2 regions of the Planococcus sp. S3-L1 genome follow, and region 1 is predicted to be linked to the other one. Evidence: riboswitches for the same ligand, from Rfam matches in the RefSeq annotation. Region 1 holds a riboswitch; the other holds the start of a gene.
The links. A riboswitch is a leader RNA that binds a small molecule or an ion and turns the genes downstream of it on or off. The one in region 1 is predicted to bind FMN.
Positions count from the first base shown of each region.

Region 2: another riboswitch for FMN. It lies ahead of QMF37_RS08275 (ECF transporter S component); the one in region 1 lies ahead of QMF37_RS00615 (hypothetical protein).

Region 1 is NZ_JASISN010000001.1:119,035-126,602, forward strand. Features, by position in the region: gene QMF37_RS00600 (metallophosphoesterase) at 1-575, shown strand, start outside; gene QMF37_RS00605 (GNAT family N-acetyltransferase) at 688-1,176, shown strand; gene QMF37_RS00610 (CHY zinc finger protein) at 1,243-1,566, opposite strand; FMN riboswitch at 1,724-1,894, shown strand; gene QMF37_RS00615 (hypothetical protein) at 1,957-2,238, shown strand; gene ribE (riboflavin synthase) at 2,239-2,868, shown strand; gene ribB (3,4-dihydroxy-2-butanone-4-phosphate synthase) at 2,885-3,505, shown strand; gene ribH (6,7-dimethyl-8-ribityllumazine synthase) at 3,529-3,993, shown strand; gene QMF37_RS00635 (histidine phosphatase family protein) at 4,151-4,681, shown strand; gene QMF37_RS00640 (flavodoxin family protein) at 4,727-5,347, opposite strand; gene QMF37_RS00645 (LTA synthase family protein) at 5,612-7,432, shown strand; gene QMF37_RS00650 (GTPase) at 7,494-7,568, shown strand, end outside.
Region 2 is NZ_JASISN010000006.1:76,299-83,866, reverse strand. Features, by position in the region: gene QMF37_RS08290 (ATP-binding protein) at 1-1,663, shown strand, start outside; gene QMF37_RS08285 (RNA polymerase sigma factor SigX) at 1,656-2,243, shown strand; gene QMF37_RS08280 (hypothetical protein) at 2,233-3,423, shown strand; FMN riboswitch at 3,500-3,632, shown strand; gene QMF37_RS08275 (ECF transporter S component) at 3,777-4,358, shown strand; gene QMF37_RS08270 (ferredoxin) at 4,587-4,838, opposite strand; gene QMF37_RS08265 (YpbB family protein) at 4,945-5,970, shown strand; gene QMF37_RS08260 (RecQ family ATP-dependent DNA helicase) at 5,967-7,394, shown strand; gene QMF37_RS08255 (LysM peptidoglycan-binding domain-containing protein) at 7,474-7,568, shown strand, end outside.

The DNA of each region.
Region 1 (7,568 bases):
ATAGTAATCGTTATGATTTGGAGGCTAGCTTGGTGTTAGTTGATGCGCTTGTGGAGATGAGTAAAGTGTATTACGTGACGGGAAACCACGAAGTGGCTTCCAATAAGATTGAGGAAATAACAGCTGCGTTACGTAAACGGGACGTCGTGGTTTTGGAAGATGAGCAAGTTGAATGGAAAAAAGCACAATCGTCAATCCAGATTGCAGGAATTAACGATCCTTTGACAGAGCCTGAGATACACGAAGACGAAGCTACACAGGGGAGTCTTGAGCATGCGCAACTGACTGACAATTTTACCTTGTTGCTAGCACATCGTCCTGAATATTTTCCGATTTATGCAGAAGCTGGAGTAGATGTAGTGTTTTCAGGACATGCCCACGGCGGACAAATTCGAATTCCTGGCCTTGGCGGTTTAGTTGCTCCAGGACAAGGCTGGTTTCCGAAAGTAACGGAAGGGATCTTTGACAAAGATCAATCGAAAATGGTTGTTAGCCGTGGCCTTGGCAATAGTACTTTTCCCGTTCGTATTTTTAATCTGCCTGAAATTGTCGTAGTGACATTGAAGAAAGAGTAAAGCAAAAGTCGACGCAGCTTTTCTTTCTTCAATAATCATCTGACCATCTTTTTGAATCTAGAGATGCCTGATAGTCTGAGATAATGAACGCAAACAAGGAGGTCTACTTAACGTGATTAAAAAAAGAGAAGTGACATTGCACCGCTACTCCTCCAAACGATCAATCGGTTACGATTTGCCAACACATCAGCTGGAATTTACACGATTGCCTATAGAAATTATTGAAAAAGATGCTAAAGATCCGTTAAAGCATTTTATTATTATTAAAGCACGCGGAGAAGATGCCGGTTTTTTCGAATTGGATGAATCGGAAGACCGTAAAAAATATTCGAACAACCCAAAAGCCTTATTGTTGAGAGGGTTTTCTGTGAATCCAAAATATCAGGGGCGAGGAATTGCGACAGGGTCTATCTATGCACTGCCAGAGTTTATGGAAATGGAGTTTCCAGATTTTGATCAAGTGGTGCTAGGCGTCAATGCGCGTAACATCCCTGCACAACGCTTGTATCAAAAAGCGGGATTCGAAGATACAGGTAGACGAATTATGCGCTCTAAAGGAGAGCAACTTGTAATGTCTTTATACACCAATAAAGCCAAGTGAGATATCGTTTCTCACTTGGCTTTATTGATTTTTTAAAAGAATCACGTTTCTAGGGCTTCCAGTTTTTTATCCGAAATAAAGATACGTATGCAAGTTGCAGCCTGGATTAAAAGGCAAAGTACAGCTAGGGCAAATAGATGCACAGGCTAAATATTCATCGATAGTAAGTTCATGCCCACAGCTCCCGCACAGCACTGCTTTTTCTTGGAACCGGTCTTTTGGCCAAACTTGGTGGTTGCCACAGCCTATAGCTTGGTGGCATTCGAAGCAGGGGAAGTATTGCTGACAGCAAAAAAACTTGATGGCAATTCGATCGATAGCTGAATGGTAATGAGCACAACGTGTTTCCGCATCTACGCTGACGCCTTTCACTGTGTGGTGATGAGACATAGTAACTCGTCCTTTCTGAAACGGTAATATGTTTTAAACTAGGCAGTTGTTTGAGGCTGATAGAATTAGCGGTCACTGGAGTTCGTCGGAAATCTTAGCTTATTTTATAGGGTTCAGTTTCTTTCTATGCTACTATTAAAGAGACGAAACTACGAATCTAATTCTTCGGGGCAAGGTGAAATTCCTTACCGGCGGTGAGCAGGAAACTGCAAGTCCGTGACCCGGTTGGACGATGGCAAGCATAGGCCACTATGTTTGAAGCGTCCAAACGGTGGAGCTGGTGAAATTCCGGCACCGACAGTTACAGTCTGGATGGGAGAAGAATGTAGAAATCGGCTTCGTTATGTGCCTCTTCTTTTCAATGCATTTAAATTGAAAGGAGGAATTTGTATGACCAAATACCTTTATCAGGGAGTAGTCTCTGGAAATACAAATCAACGGTTTTTAACCCTGCTCATTTCCTCACTGGAAAAAGAGCTTCTTCAAGGTACGAAAAATGGCCGTCTACTATGCCAACTTGATAAAGAAGCAGGGCACATTGTGTTATGGATTCAAACTCTTCTGAAATATTCTTTCCTCACCACCTATATGCCCCACGGTGGAAAGCGCCCGAAAACTCGTAAGACCACAATTGAATACGTTTTTGCGAACAGAATGGAGGAGTGTGCCTAAATGTTTACAGGTATTGTTGAAGAACTTGGCCATGTTGCTTCAGTTCGCTCTAAGCCACAAGCAATGGAGTTAACTATTTCTTGCACGCTTATTTTAGAAGACGTTAAACGTGGAGATAGTATTTCCATTAACGGCGTTTGTTTAACTGTATCAACATTCAGTTCTAGTACCTTTACCGTTGACGTGATCCCAGAAACGGTGAAATCTTCAACGATGATTGGATTAAAGGTAGGTTCACAGGTAAATTTAGAACGTGCTATGCCAGCTAACGGACGTTTCGGCGGTCATTTTGTTAGTGGCCATATTGATGGCGTTGGCGTTATCCGTTCTGTGAAAAAAGAAGCGAATGCGATCACGAAAACAATCGAGCTTGAACCTCAGTTGATGAAGTATATGATGCTAAAAGGATCAATCGCAGTAGACGGTATTTCTTTGACGATTTTTGCTATTAGCCATAATACTGTGACGATTTCTCTTATTCCGACGACGCAAGAAGATTCGCTATTAGGAGAAAAAGGAATTGGTGAAAAGGTCAATATCGAATGTGATTTACTGGCCAAATATACCGAGCGAATTCAAACAGCAGAACCAAAAATCAGTAGAAGCTGGTTAGCAGAAAACGGATTTTAGAGGAGGCGCGACACACATGTTTTACACGGTAGAAAAAGCCATCGAAGATTTAAAGAATGGTAAAGCCATCATTGTAATTGATGATGAAGACCGAGAAAATGAGGGCGATTTTGTCGCATTGGCAGAATTCGCATCTCCCGAAATCGTCAATTTGATGGCGACCGAAGGAAGAGGATTGATCTGTGTGCCACTTGCCCAATCAATCGCTCAAAACTTACAAATTGGTCTTATGACAGATCATAATACAGATGAATATGGAACGGCCTTTACAATCAGTGTAGATCATAAAGATACAACGACAGGCATTAGTGCTTTTGAACGTTCTCATACAATTACTAGTTTAGCAAAATCAGATGCTCAAGCAGCTGATTTTAAGCGCCCAGGCCATATCTTTCCTTTGATCGCAAAAGATGGCGGCGTCTTAGAGCGGACCGGGCATACTGAAGCCGCAGTGGATCTAGCCAAGCTTGCAGGTTCACCTCCAGCAGGAGTTATATGTGAAATCATGAATGCTGATGGCACAATGGCGCGTGTTAACGATTTGTTACAAGTGTCAGAACGTCTCGGTCTAGGTATTTTGACGATTAAAGATTTAGTAACGTACCAACAAGAACAGCAAAACAGGACAACTTATTAATCGACTAGAGGAGATGGACTTAAATGACGATACATTTTGAAGGTTATTTAAATGGCGAAGGATTACGAATCGGAATAGTGGTTGGACGTTTTAACGAGTTTATTACGAGTAAATTATTGGGCGGTGCAGAAGATGCGTTAAAACGCCACGGTGTTAGTGAAGAGGATGTGTCGATTGCTTGGGTACCTGGAGCTTTTGAAATTCCACTTGTGGCGAAGAAAATGGCATTAAGTGGAAAATACGATGCAATTATCACACTAGGGACAGTTATTAGAGGCGCTACTCCTCACTTTGACTATGTTTGCAGCGAAGTCGCTAAAGGTGTTTCAAGAGCAAGTGACCATGCAGATATTCCAGTTATTTTTGGTGTTTTAACAACAGATTCTATTGAACAGGCGATTGAACGCGCTGGAACAAAAGCTGGAAACAAGGGCTGGGAATCAGCAGCTGGGGCCATTGAAATGGCGAATCTTATGAAAAAATTATAATCTCTTGCTCCTGAGCTTTTGCTCAGGAGTTTTTTTGAGGTTAAAAGACGAGATTTGGGGAATGTGATAGGTAAAGGAAGTGTATGATGGTTATAAACAAGCGAAACATTCTAGGTTTTGAATTCGAACCAATGAAAATCACAAGAGGATGATGAGTATGGAAAAAACAGTTTACTTAATTAGACATTGCCAAGCAACCGGACAGGCACCGGACGCGGACTTGACTGCAATGGGGCAAAAACAAGCAGAAGAATTAGCAAGATTTCTTCAACAACGACAGATTATCCATTTTGTTTCGAGTCCGTTTACACGGGCTATCCAATCGATCGAACCGGCAGCAGACCAACAAGATTTACCGATTCGAATTGATGAGCGTTTGGCTGAACGAGTGCTGAGCTCTGAAGATTTGCCAGACTGGATGAAAAAATTAGAAGAGTCCTTTAATGACGACAGCGTAAAATTCACTGGAGGCGAATCAGGGAAAGAGGCAGCAGACCGTGCCATGGAAGCATTGAGTGAGATGGATGACATGACTGCAGCGGTAACTCATGGCAATTTGTTGGGGTTACTATTAAAACGAATTGACGACGATTATGGGTTTTTGGAGTGGCAAAAGCTGACTAATCCTGATATTTATAAAGTGATAATAAAAGATGGTCACCTTTTTGCACATCGCGTGTGGAAATAAGTACATAGAAAAACCGGCAGTGCTTTCGCTGCCGGCTGGTTAGGTTTAAAGTGTATTGCCTTCATTCGGAATTGGATTGTTCTTAAGCATACCGGCCAAATGATAAGTGTTGTAGGCAAGTCGTTGAATCGCTGCTTTAGTAAACTCATTTTCTCTGCCAGCATCCATATAAGAAGCTCCAGGACCTGCTTCACCAACCCAATAAGCATCAACGTTTGGTGGAATGACAAACCCGATATGAGAAAGGGCGTAAAGAACGGATGCAGCAGCATGCTTAGCGCCGTCTTCGTTACCCGTAATTGCAACACCGCCAACTTTATTGTAGAAAACGGATTGTCCTTTATCATTGGTGACACTGCTACTGCCATAAAGACGTTCAATGGTTTGCGTAGCCAATGAACTTTTTTCTCCGAGCCATAAGGGGGTACCGATAATGACAATGTCTGCTGCCATGACTTTTTCAAATACTTTAGGCCATTCATCGCCTTCACCCATATCTTCTTGAACACCGTAAGCAACGTCATAATCGGCCAAGCGGACAATTTCTGATTCTACTCCTAGTTGATTGTAATGAACTTGAACATCATTGATGAAACCTTCTGTGTGAGAAGGGTCCTTTGAACTTTTTAGTGAAGTATTGATGAAAAGTGCTTTTAATGTTTGCATCGTATCGCTCCCTTTAGGTAGTCAGGTTCTAAAAATGACGTTAACAATCGTTTTTCCGATAAAGTGTTGAGCAAATCAGTCCACGCTTATGTAGTAAGCGTCAAAATAATTTGCACGATATCTTCTTGAACAACTGTAGAAAATAAGAGCCTGCTTATCATTAAGTCTGTCTTGCCTTTCATGTACATTTAACTATTCCCTTTTTAACTAACTATATGCAACATTCAACTTTAAATGATCGTCTTTAGAAATGAGGTGTTTTAAATGAAGAAAACAGCTGTCATGCCATATATACTCATTTTTTTCTTATTGTTTATTAAAATAAGTGCTTTTCGCGTGCTCATTTTTGACGCGAAATCCTTTTGGCATATTGCTTTGGTTGAATTTCCACTATGGGCTTTCTTGCTGTCAGTTGTATTACTGGTAGCTCATAAAAAACTGTGGCAAGCAGTATGGATTTTTAACTTATTGGTCTCCGTCATCTTCTTCACTGTCACACTTTATCTGCGCTATTATTCTACGATTCCTTCTTACTATGATTTACAACAAGCGACTCAGTCTAGCTCTGTCAGCAATACCATTGCGATGCTATCAACTCCATGGGATTTCTTGTTTTTCCTTGATGCTGTTTTGCTCGTATTTCTTGCTCGTCGTTGGAGAAAACCGGTAAAATTGCCGGCGATAAAACATATAGCTGTTAGCATGGCGGTCATATCAGCAATATCAATTGGTTACGCTATCGAGCAGCCAGTTATTGACGTTTCCTATTTCGCAAAAGAAAACGGCTTTCTCCAATCTCAAGTAGTTCAACTGTATAATCGCTCGACCGATACGGCTCATGCCTCTTCGACTAAGTTATCGGAAAAAAAGCTAGAGGAACTTAAAGGCAATAAATATGTGAAAGTGAGTGAACAAGAAAGTTTTGGAAGGGCTAAAGGACGAAACTTATTCGTTATTCAAGTAGAGTCTTTACAGAATTTCGTCATTGGCAAGACGTTGAATGGCCAAGAAATCACACCAAATCTTAATAACCTATTAAGTGAAAGTGCTTATTTTTCAAACGTTTTCCAACAAATAGGAGCTGGTACGACTTCTGACGCGGAATGGATTGTTAACACCGGTTTGTATCCGCAAGGAATGATTCCTACAGCCAATAGTCTTTCAGGAAAGGAAGCACCTTCACTTGCACGAACATTGAAAAAAGAGGGCTACGGTTCTGCTACCTATCACGCAGATGATGTGACTTTTTGGAATCGTGACGTTCTTTATCCGGTTCTTGGTTATGAAGAGGTGTTCTCGATTGATGACATCCCGAACGTCAAAAATGTCGGTTTTGGTCCTGCGGATGAAGTGCTGTTTCGTTTTGCTGCAGATGAACTTCCGCGCCAGCTTGAAACCTATGAACGCATTTACGCGAATATTGTAACCGTTACGAGTCATACACCATTTGAATTGCCATCATCTATGCAGCATCTAACTTTGCCAATTGAATACGAAGGCATGTATGTTGGAAATTACCTGCAATCAATTCGTTACGCAGACGAACAGATTGGTTTTTTCATTCAGGAACTAAAAAATCGTGGAATTTATGACGAATCCCTAATTGTTATTCTAGGTGATCATTCAGGTATGCATGGTACATTAGTGACTGAAGAAGACCAGCAGTTATTGAGTGACTTTCTCGGACATGACTACTCATTAAAAGATCAATTTACTATTCCGCTTATTTTTACTGGGGGAAACTTGTTTGAAGAAAAAGAAATGACGCGTTTGGGCGGTCAGACAGACATTATGCCAACTGTGTTAGCGTTACTCGGAATTGAACACAATGCCCCGGTGATGGGACACAATCTGTTTGAGTACAAAAAAAATTTACTGGGTATGCGTTATTACATGCCAGGAGGTTCTTATATTCAGTCTGAACAATTGTACAAAGCGCCTGGCGCGAAACTGCCAGGTGTACTACACGATTTGAAAACGATGGATGAACGTAAAAAAAATAGTGATGCAAAAAAACATCATAAAGATACAGAAACTTTGATGAACTATGCGGATACGTTGCTGACAGACTATATGAAGGACTAAGTTCGCTCGTCTAAAAGAAAAAGATTATAATAATCAGTAGATGAGAGATGAGGGGCTGTCTATGGTGAAAGAATTCGAAAAAGAAGTGATGCGCGCTATGGATAAGATGTTTGAAAGTGAAATGAAGAAAGTCAAT
Region 2 (7,568 bases), on a different contig from region 1:
TGAAACAGTGGAAGAAGCGTTGAACAGTGAAGCCAATATGATTGCGAATATTTTTAATGATCATGAAGAAGTGACCAGTTCGTTAGAAATTATAGAGGATATTATTGGGCAAGAAACCAATGCTGTAATTGCTGAAGAGCCTTTTGATAGTAGCTATTACATTCATGACGGATTGAATGGCGCTGAAACCCGAGAAAAAATATTAAATGAACCCTCTTTTCAAAAAGTGTTTGAGACAAGTGAAACAGTGATGAAAGAAATGCTCCTGCCTTCACTAACAGAACAAAATCGTCTGGAATCGTATATTGTCTTGGCTAGTCCGTTAAAGACTGGTGAAGACCGCCATGGTGTCGTATTTATCTATCAATCGTTGGAAGTGATGGACCGCACTGCAGAACGAACTACTAATATTGTATTTCTATCAGCGTTTATCGCACTTTTATTGACAACATTTTTTGCTTTCTTTTTATCCTCACGGATTACCTCTCCTCTCCGCAAAATGCGAGAAGGTGCTTTTGAGTTAGCGAAAGGAAATTTTGATACAAAAGTCAAGGCAACTTCTAGTGATGAAATTGGTCAATTGGCTACAGCGTTCAATCAAATGGGCCGTCAATTAAAGCATCATGTGGAAGTAATCAATCAAGAAAAAGAACAATTATCAAGTATTCTGACATCAATGGCCGATGCGGTCATTACTTTTAATCAAGATAAAACCATCTTGTTGAGCAATCCACCGGCTGAAAAGTTACTGCAGCAATGGATTTTTAAAAATGGTTCGACTAAAGCGCAGCCATTGCCGCCTGAAATGCTTCATATGCTTGACCATGTACTAGGTCTAGAAGAAGAAATTGAAGAAGAACTCGAAATTGAAGGTGCTTATTACGCCATTAATTTCAGTCCTTTATATAGTGGCGAATCGATACGGGGAGCTGTCGCTGTTTTGCACAATATGACAGAGCAGCATCGCCTAGAGAAGCTGAGAGAAGACTTTATTGCTAATGTATCACATGAGTTGCGAACACCAATTGCGATGCTTCAAGGCTATAGTGAAGCGATTTTAGATGATGTTGGGGCATCTGAAGAAGAACGACGTGAAATGACCAGAATTATTTACGAAGAATCGCAGCGGATGGGTCGATTGATTACTGACTTGCTGAATTTGGCGCGTTTGGAATCAGGCCACATGCGACTTTATAAAGAAATTGTTCAGTTGAACAGTGCAATCGAGCGGATGACATTGAAGTTTTCACAAATTGCCAAAGAAAACGACGTTCAATTAAGGTTTGAAACGACAATCGATGATTGGGCAGCTAGTGAGATGGATCAAGACCGAATTGAACAAGTCATGACAAATTTGATAGATAACGCTATACGACATACACCTGCAAACGGACAAGTCGTAGTTCGTGTCGAACAACAGCAGGAGTACGCAAAAATTTCAATTAATGATAACGGGATAGGTATTTCAAAAAAAGATTTAGAATTTGTCTTTGAGCGTTTTTACAAAGCAGACAAAGCGAGAACACTTGGAAAAGGTGGCACAGGACTAGGTTTAGCCATCGCTAGTAACATTATCCAAGCCCATGAAGGTAAAATATACGCAGAAAGCTTAGAAGGGCATGGAACTTCTTTTGCCTTCCTACTGCCTTTGAAAAATATGTAACTTTCTAAAGACGAAGACGACTAATCTTAAGAGCGGAGGGAGTATATTGAATGACTCCGTTTTCCATCGACTGTACGATGAATTTCATCAGGATGTCTTTCAGTTTTTGATTTATCTGGTGAAAAATAGGCATGTGTCAGAAGACTTAATGCAAGAAGTGTATATTCGTGCCTTTCGAGCATACGATCGCTTTGAAGGAAGAAGTTCAGAAAAGACATGGCTTTTTTCGATTGCAAAAAACGTGGCGATCGATCATTTTCGGAAAACAGCAGTACGCACAAAACATTCGATGGCGTATTTTGATTGGGAAACACAACAATTGGTGTCGTCTGAAAAACTCCCAGAAGAAGTTTCCTTATTGAATGAAGATAAAATATTTCTTTATAAAGCATTGGATACGTGTACAGGAGATCAGAAAATGGTCGTCATAATGCGGTTTTTTCAAGACTTGTCGATCGCAGAAACTGCAGAAGTTTTAGGCTGGACTGAAGGAAAAGTGAAGACAACACAACATCGTGCAATAAAAGCATTACGTGAAAAATTAATAGCTAGGGAAGGGGGAGACGACAATGTCAAATGACAAATGGACCGATAAATCCATCGAAGATTTGTTAAATGATTTCCCTTCAATAAAAGATAATCGAGCAAAAGAAAAAATTTACAGTCAGCTGGTTGATCAAAAGAAAGGTCAAAAGCGTCCGAAAAAATGGTTGCCCTTGCTTGTAGCGGCATTGGCATTTATTGCTTTTGGAATGCTGGTCTCCTCTATTATCAGCCAAAATGGCTTGGATGCTGCTCAAAATAAGGACAGTTCAAATGAAGAATCAGTAGCAACATCAACTGACAGTTCAGAGCAAGCTGATAGCTCGTCTGAAGCTGAAAGATCCGGCACTGAAGAATCAAATCAATTTTCTGTAGCGCAAGCAGATGAAGTGTTGCGAACTTCAGTTTACGAAGAAACGATTGGAAACCAGACATTAATGACGATCGGCTTAACCGAAAATGCTAACGTGGTGCCCGTTTCTTTTCTTGTTCCAGAAAATCAGATAACAGCAGCATTTGGAGATTTAGTACCATCATCGCTTGAATTGTATCAGCAATATGCAGACGATATTGACGAAACGCAATTAGGTTTCGATGAGTACCACCCCTATCTAGGTAATTTAGAAAAAACGGTGAAAGGAATACGCCACATCTTGCCGCAGGATCACCAATACGATTTGGCTTCTGCAAGTATAGGTGTGTATTTCAATACACTTTCGGCGACTTTTCCAGACGTCGCTGAAATTACAGTAGTCAATGAAGATGGTTCTGCAGCAGAATTTTCCCAGGTAGGATCTGTAGAAGCAATCAGTCCAAAACAGAAAGATGTTGCTTATTATTCATTTACAACGACAAATGGCGAAATTTATCTTGCTCCGGGATACGATAGTCCTTTCGCCGCAGCGACTGAAGCGATCGAAGCGCTTGCGCAAAGCCCAAACGACTTTTATCGTGCTACAATTCCACAAAATGTGGATTTTCAACTATCAGAAACTGGAGATTTGGTGCAAATTGATTTTGAGGGCTCAGTCGATTTAGAAACAATGGATCGTTTAGAAGCAGTTCGAATGATTGAAAGTTTGGCGTTGACTGCAGCTTCTTTTGATAAAAAAATAGCAGTAAAAGGGTTACAGTCTGATAGTTGGAACGGGTTTGATTTTACTCAGCCATTACCCGTTCCACTAGCGCCTAATTTATTAGAATGGCCAATACAATAAGGAAAAGAAGCGTTGTAAACAAATTTGTTTACAACGCTTCTTTTTTATACTACGATTAGGCTATAACAAAATATCGATTCATCTTCGGGGCAGGGTGAAAGTCCCTACCGGCGGTAATTGAACTCTGTTCATAAGCCCGCGAGCCGTAAAACGCAGGATTTGGTGAAATTCCAAAGCCGACAGTATAGTCTGGATGGGAGAAGGTGAAGGTGCGGACGTTTGTCGTTTACATGTAGACGGAACGCTTATTAAGTGTGCCTTTTCTCCCTTAAGTACTAGTGCTTAAGGGATTTTATATGTAAATGTTGGGTCCAAGCTTTTCTTCTGGTGAATCACGACAAGGAGAGAGGAATATGAAGAACAAAAAGTTACAAACGATGATTGTGATTGGGATGTTAAGCAGTATTTCATTTATATTGATGCTTTTTAACTTTCCATTACCTGCATTACCGGCTTTTTTGAAAGTGGATTTTAGTGACGTACCGGCATTAATTGCAGCCATCACGATGGGGCCAGTTGCAGGGATTTTAGTAGCATTCTTCAAAAACGTGTTGGATTGGCTTTTTGCAGGAAGTCCGACAGGTGTACCTGTTGGTCATATGGCTAACTTTATAACAAGTTTGCTGTTTATCCTTCCGGTTTATGCTATCTACCACAAAGTAGCGAATAAAAAAGGCATGATTTTTGGCTTAGCTGTGGGAACATTAACTATGGCAATTGGTATGAGTGTTTTAAACTATTTTGTGTTTTTGCCAATGTATACGTACTTTTTAAATGTGCCTGCTGAAACGGGCAATGCGTTATTTGGCACAATTGTCTTAGGGATATTACCATTTAACTTAATCAAAGGTCTATTGTTAACTTCGGTCGTCCTGCTAGTATTCAGCAGCATGCACACATGGATCGAAAAGCAAAGATCCTATTATTTATCATAGATAAAGAAAAGCGAAAACAGCCGTGTAGATTTGACGGGCACAAGATGCACTGGCGAAGCGGCATTTTTTCAGCCGCATAGCTAGTGTGGCTTGTGACCCTAAAATCTGGCTGGTTGAGTCTGGATAAAGAAAAGCGAAAACAGCCGTGTAGATTTGACGGAATTTGAATTAGCACAAATTAAAAGAAGGCGTACTGGAGGGATTCTCCAGTACGCCTTCTTTTTTGATTCAGTCTTCGTATTTTAACGGATCGCCTTCGAAAGATGTATCTGCAACTTTGATCGAATCTGTTGGACAGCCTTCAAATGCATCTTCCATGTCTTCTTCGAGTTCATCTGGAACTTGTTCTGTTCCCATGTTATTATCTAAAATAACAAAAGCGATTCCTTCGTCATCATAATCATAAATGTCAGGTGCAGCAGCACCACAAGCACCACAAGCGATGCAAGTATCCTTGTCGACAATGGTATACTTAGCCATATTGTTTTCCACTCCTTTATCTCCGAACAAGTTCAGTTATACTATCGTATTTATTCTAAAGGTGTTTGAACAGTTTTTCAACCTAAAACCGTTAGGGGGAGCAAGCTTGTTAGTTACTGAACTCATTTTGGCCATTATGAAGACTGTCGATCGGCAGCGAACCGTCTCTTCTCCCTATCATTTGATAAAAGGAAAGAAGTCTGGGCAAACGATACAGGATATTGGTTATTTCGGCCTTTATCCTTATTTTGGCGTGTTGCCAAAACTGGATAAGAAAGCCTATGATCAAGTAGTTCAAGGCTTGTTTTCGCAAGGTTATTTACTAGCAAATGAACAAGTTATTGAACTATCCGAAAAAGCGTTAAAGTTAAGTGTTGCCCCGTCGTCGTTGAATGGTTGGAAATACCGAGGGAACGAAAATTTGTTTTTTAGTCGCTTGTCACTAATTGTTCAAACTTTGTCCCACGTCAGTCAACGCGTAAAAAGCTTTGACCCCGTTGTCAGTAATGAAGAAGTGCAAAATTGGGTGAAAAGATACCTGCAACGGATTCAGTTTCGTGATTTAGCTGTAGTTCAAGTGTTTAAAAAAGAACTCTTTACTACATTAGCCGAAACGGACATTTCTGAAACACATAAAATGATTTTGATCGAGCGTTTAACGGGTTTTACGATAAGTGGCTTAACGTGGCAGCAAATTGCCGATTCTAAAGAACTATCCTTACTGGATGTTCAATTAATGACAGTAGAAGTTTTGCATGGTTGGATGGCAGTGATCGAACAGTCCAAGCCTCAATTGCTGGTAGGTCTCATGGAAGGCATTATTCAGCAGTCTTCCTTGACCGAAACAGCGCAGCGCACAGAAAAATTGTTCGAAAGAGGATTTAACTTGGAACAAATTGCGTCATTACGCCAATTAAAAACCAGTACGATCGAAGATCATGTGGTCGAATTGGCAATGAACGATCCTTATTTTAACTATATCCCATTTGTGGGTCATGAACAGTACGAGGCAATTATTGCCGAAAGCCGACGTCGAAAAACGAAAAGATTACGTGAAATTAAAGAGTTTTTACCTGAAGTCAGTTATTTTCAAATACGTCTTGCGCTAGCGATTAGGAGGGAACGAAGATGAATCTCGAGGAATTATTGTATTCAAACTATGGTTTTTCTTCATTTCGTCCTGGTCAGCGCGAAATTATCGAGCGAGTAGTCGCAGGTGAGGATGTTATTGCGCTACTGCCAACTGGAATGGGCAAATCTATTTGTTATCAATTGCCGGCTAAAGTTTTACCTGGAAGTATCTTAATCGTTTCACCTTTATTATCACTCATGCAAGATCAAGTGGTTCAATTAAAAAAAATGGGAGAGAAATCCGTAGTAGCCATCAACTCATTTTTAAAGCCAGAAGACAAAGAAAAAATTATGTCTAAGCTCGGCTCTTATAAATTCATTTTTATATCCCCAGAAATGCTTGTCCAACCGTTTATTAAACAAAAATTACAGCAGATGCAAATTTCGCTACTAGTTGCTGATGAAGCACATTGTATTTCGCAGTGGGGGTTTGATTTTAGACCAGATTACTTGCGGATTTCAGAAATTTTGCCTTTTTTGAATTCCCCTCAAGTGTTGGCACTGACGGCAACTGCTACGGACAAAGTCACCAAAGAAATAAAAGAGTATTTAGCTTTGAAAAAGCCATTTGTGTATTGTCATCCGATGGATCGAAAAAATATTGTGTATGATTTGAAAAAATTTGATGACAGTCGTGAAAAAGTAGATTTTTTGAAAAAATTTGTTCAGAAGTTTAATGGTCCCGGTATTATCTATGCAGGAACTAGAAAAAAGTCCCAGCAACTGTCTATGCTATTAACAGAGCAAGGAATTTCTTCAGCTTTTTACCATGGGGGTATGGAGCACCAAGATCGCATTTTTGTACAGCAACAATTTCAAAACGGAGAAGTGCAATGGATTTGCTCCACAAATGCATTTGGCATGGGTGTTCATATTCCGAACATTCGTCACGTCATCCACTTTCAACTGCCGACTTCTATTGAAGGATATGTGCAAGAGGTTGGAAGAGCTGGTAGAGATGATAAACCGGCTTTAGCTACTTTACTGTATGCACAAGGGGACGAGGTATTGCTCGAAAGTTTAGTGATGGATGATTTACCAACACAGCACGAGATAGAAGCAGTTTATAGCAAAGGAGCTACTGCTACTTATTTAATCGATCAAGGAATCGTTCGGGAGACGGCTTTTCGAGTAATCGCTTATTGGCTGACAAAGTTGCCGTTAGATGGTGTTATCAAGCAAATGGAATTGCTGAGAAAAGGAAAAAGGCAACAAGCGATAAAAATTCGTGAATTGATTTCGCGCGAAACTTGTCTGCGGAGTTACATCATCGAATGCTTTGATCAACAACTAATAGATAAACCGACCAACTGCTGCGTTAACGACGGAATTGATTATCAAATTTTTGAAGCCTTTGCTTCACCGAAAGAAAAGCGATTGCCACTTGAATGGCAAGACCGTTTAAGTGTAATATTACCTATGTAAGAATCTTATTAACTGTCATTTACAAATGAGCCTTTTTTCGTCATAATAGATATATTAGTACAGATAGGGGTAGTCATGTATGGGGAATCAAAGTTATCATGAGTCGATTGAAAAGAATCGACAGGAAATATCGGTGGACAAAAATTCGGCATTGTCGAGAGCAGGTCAGAGACA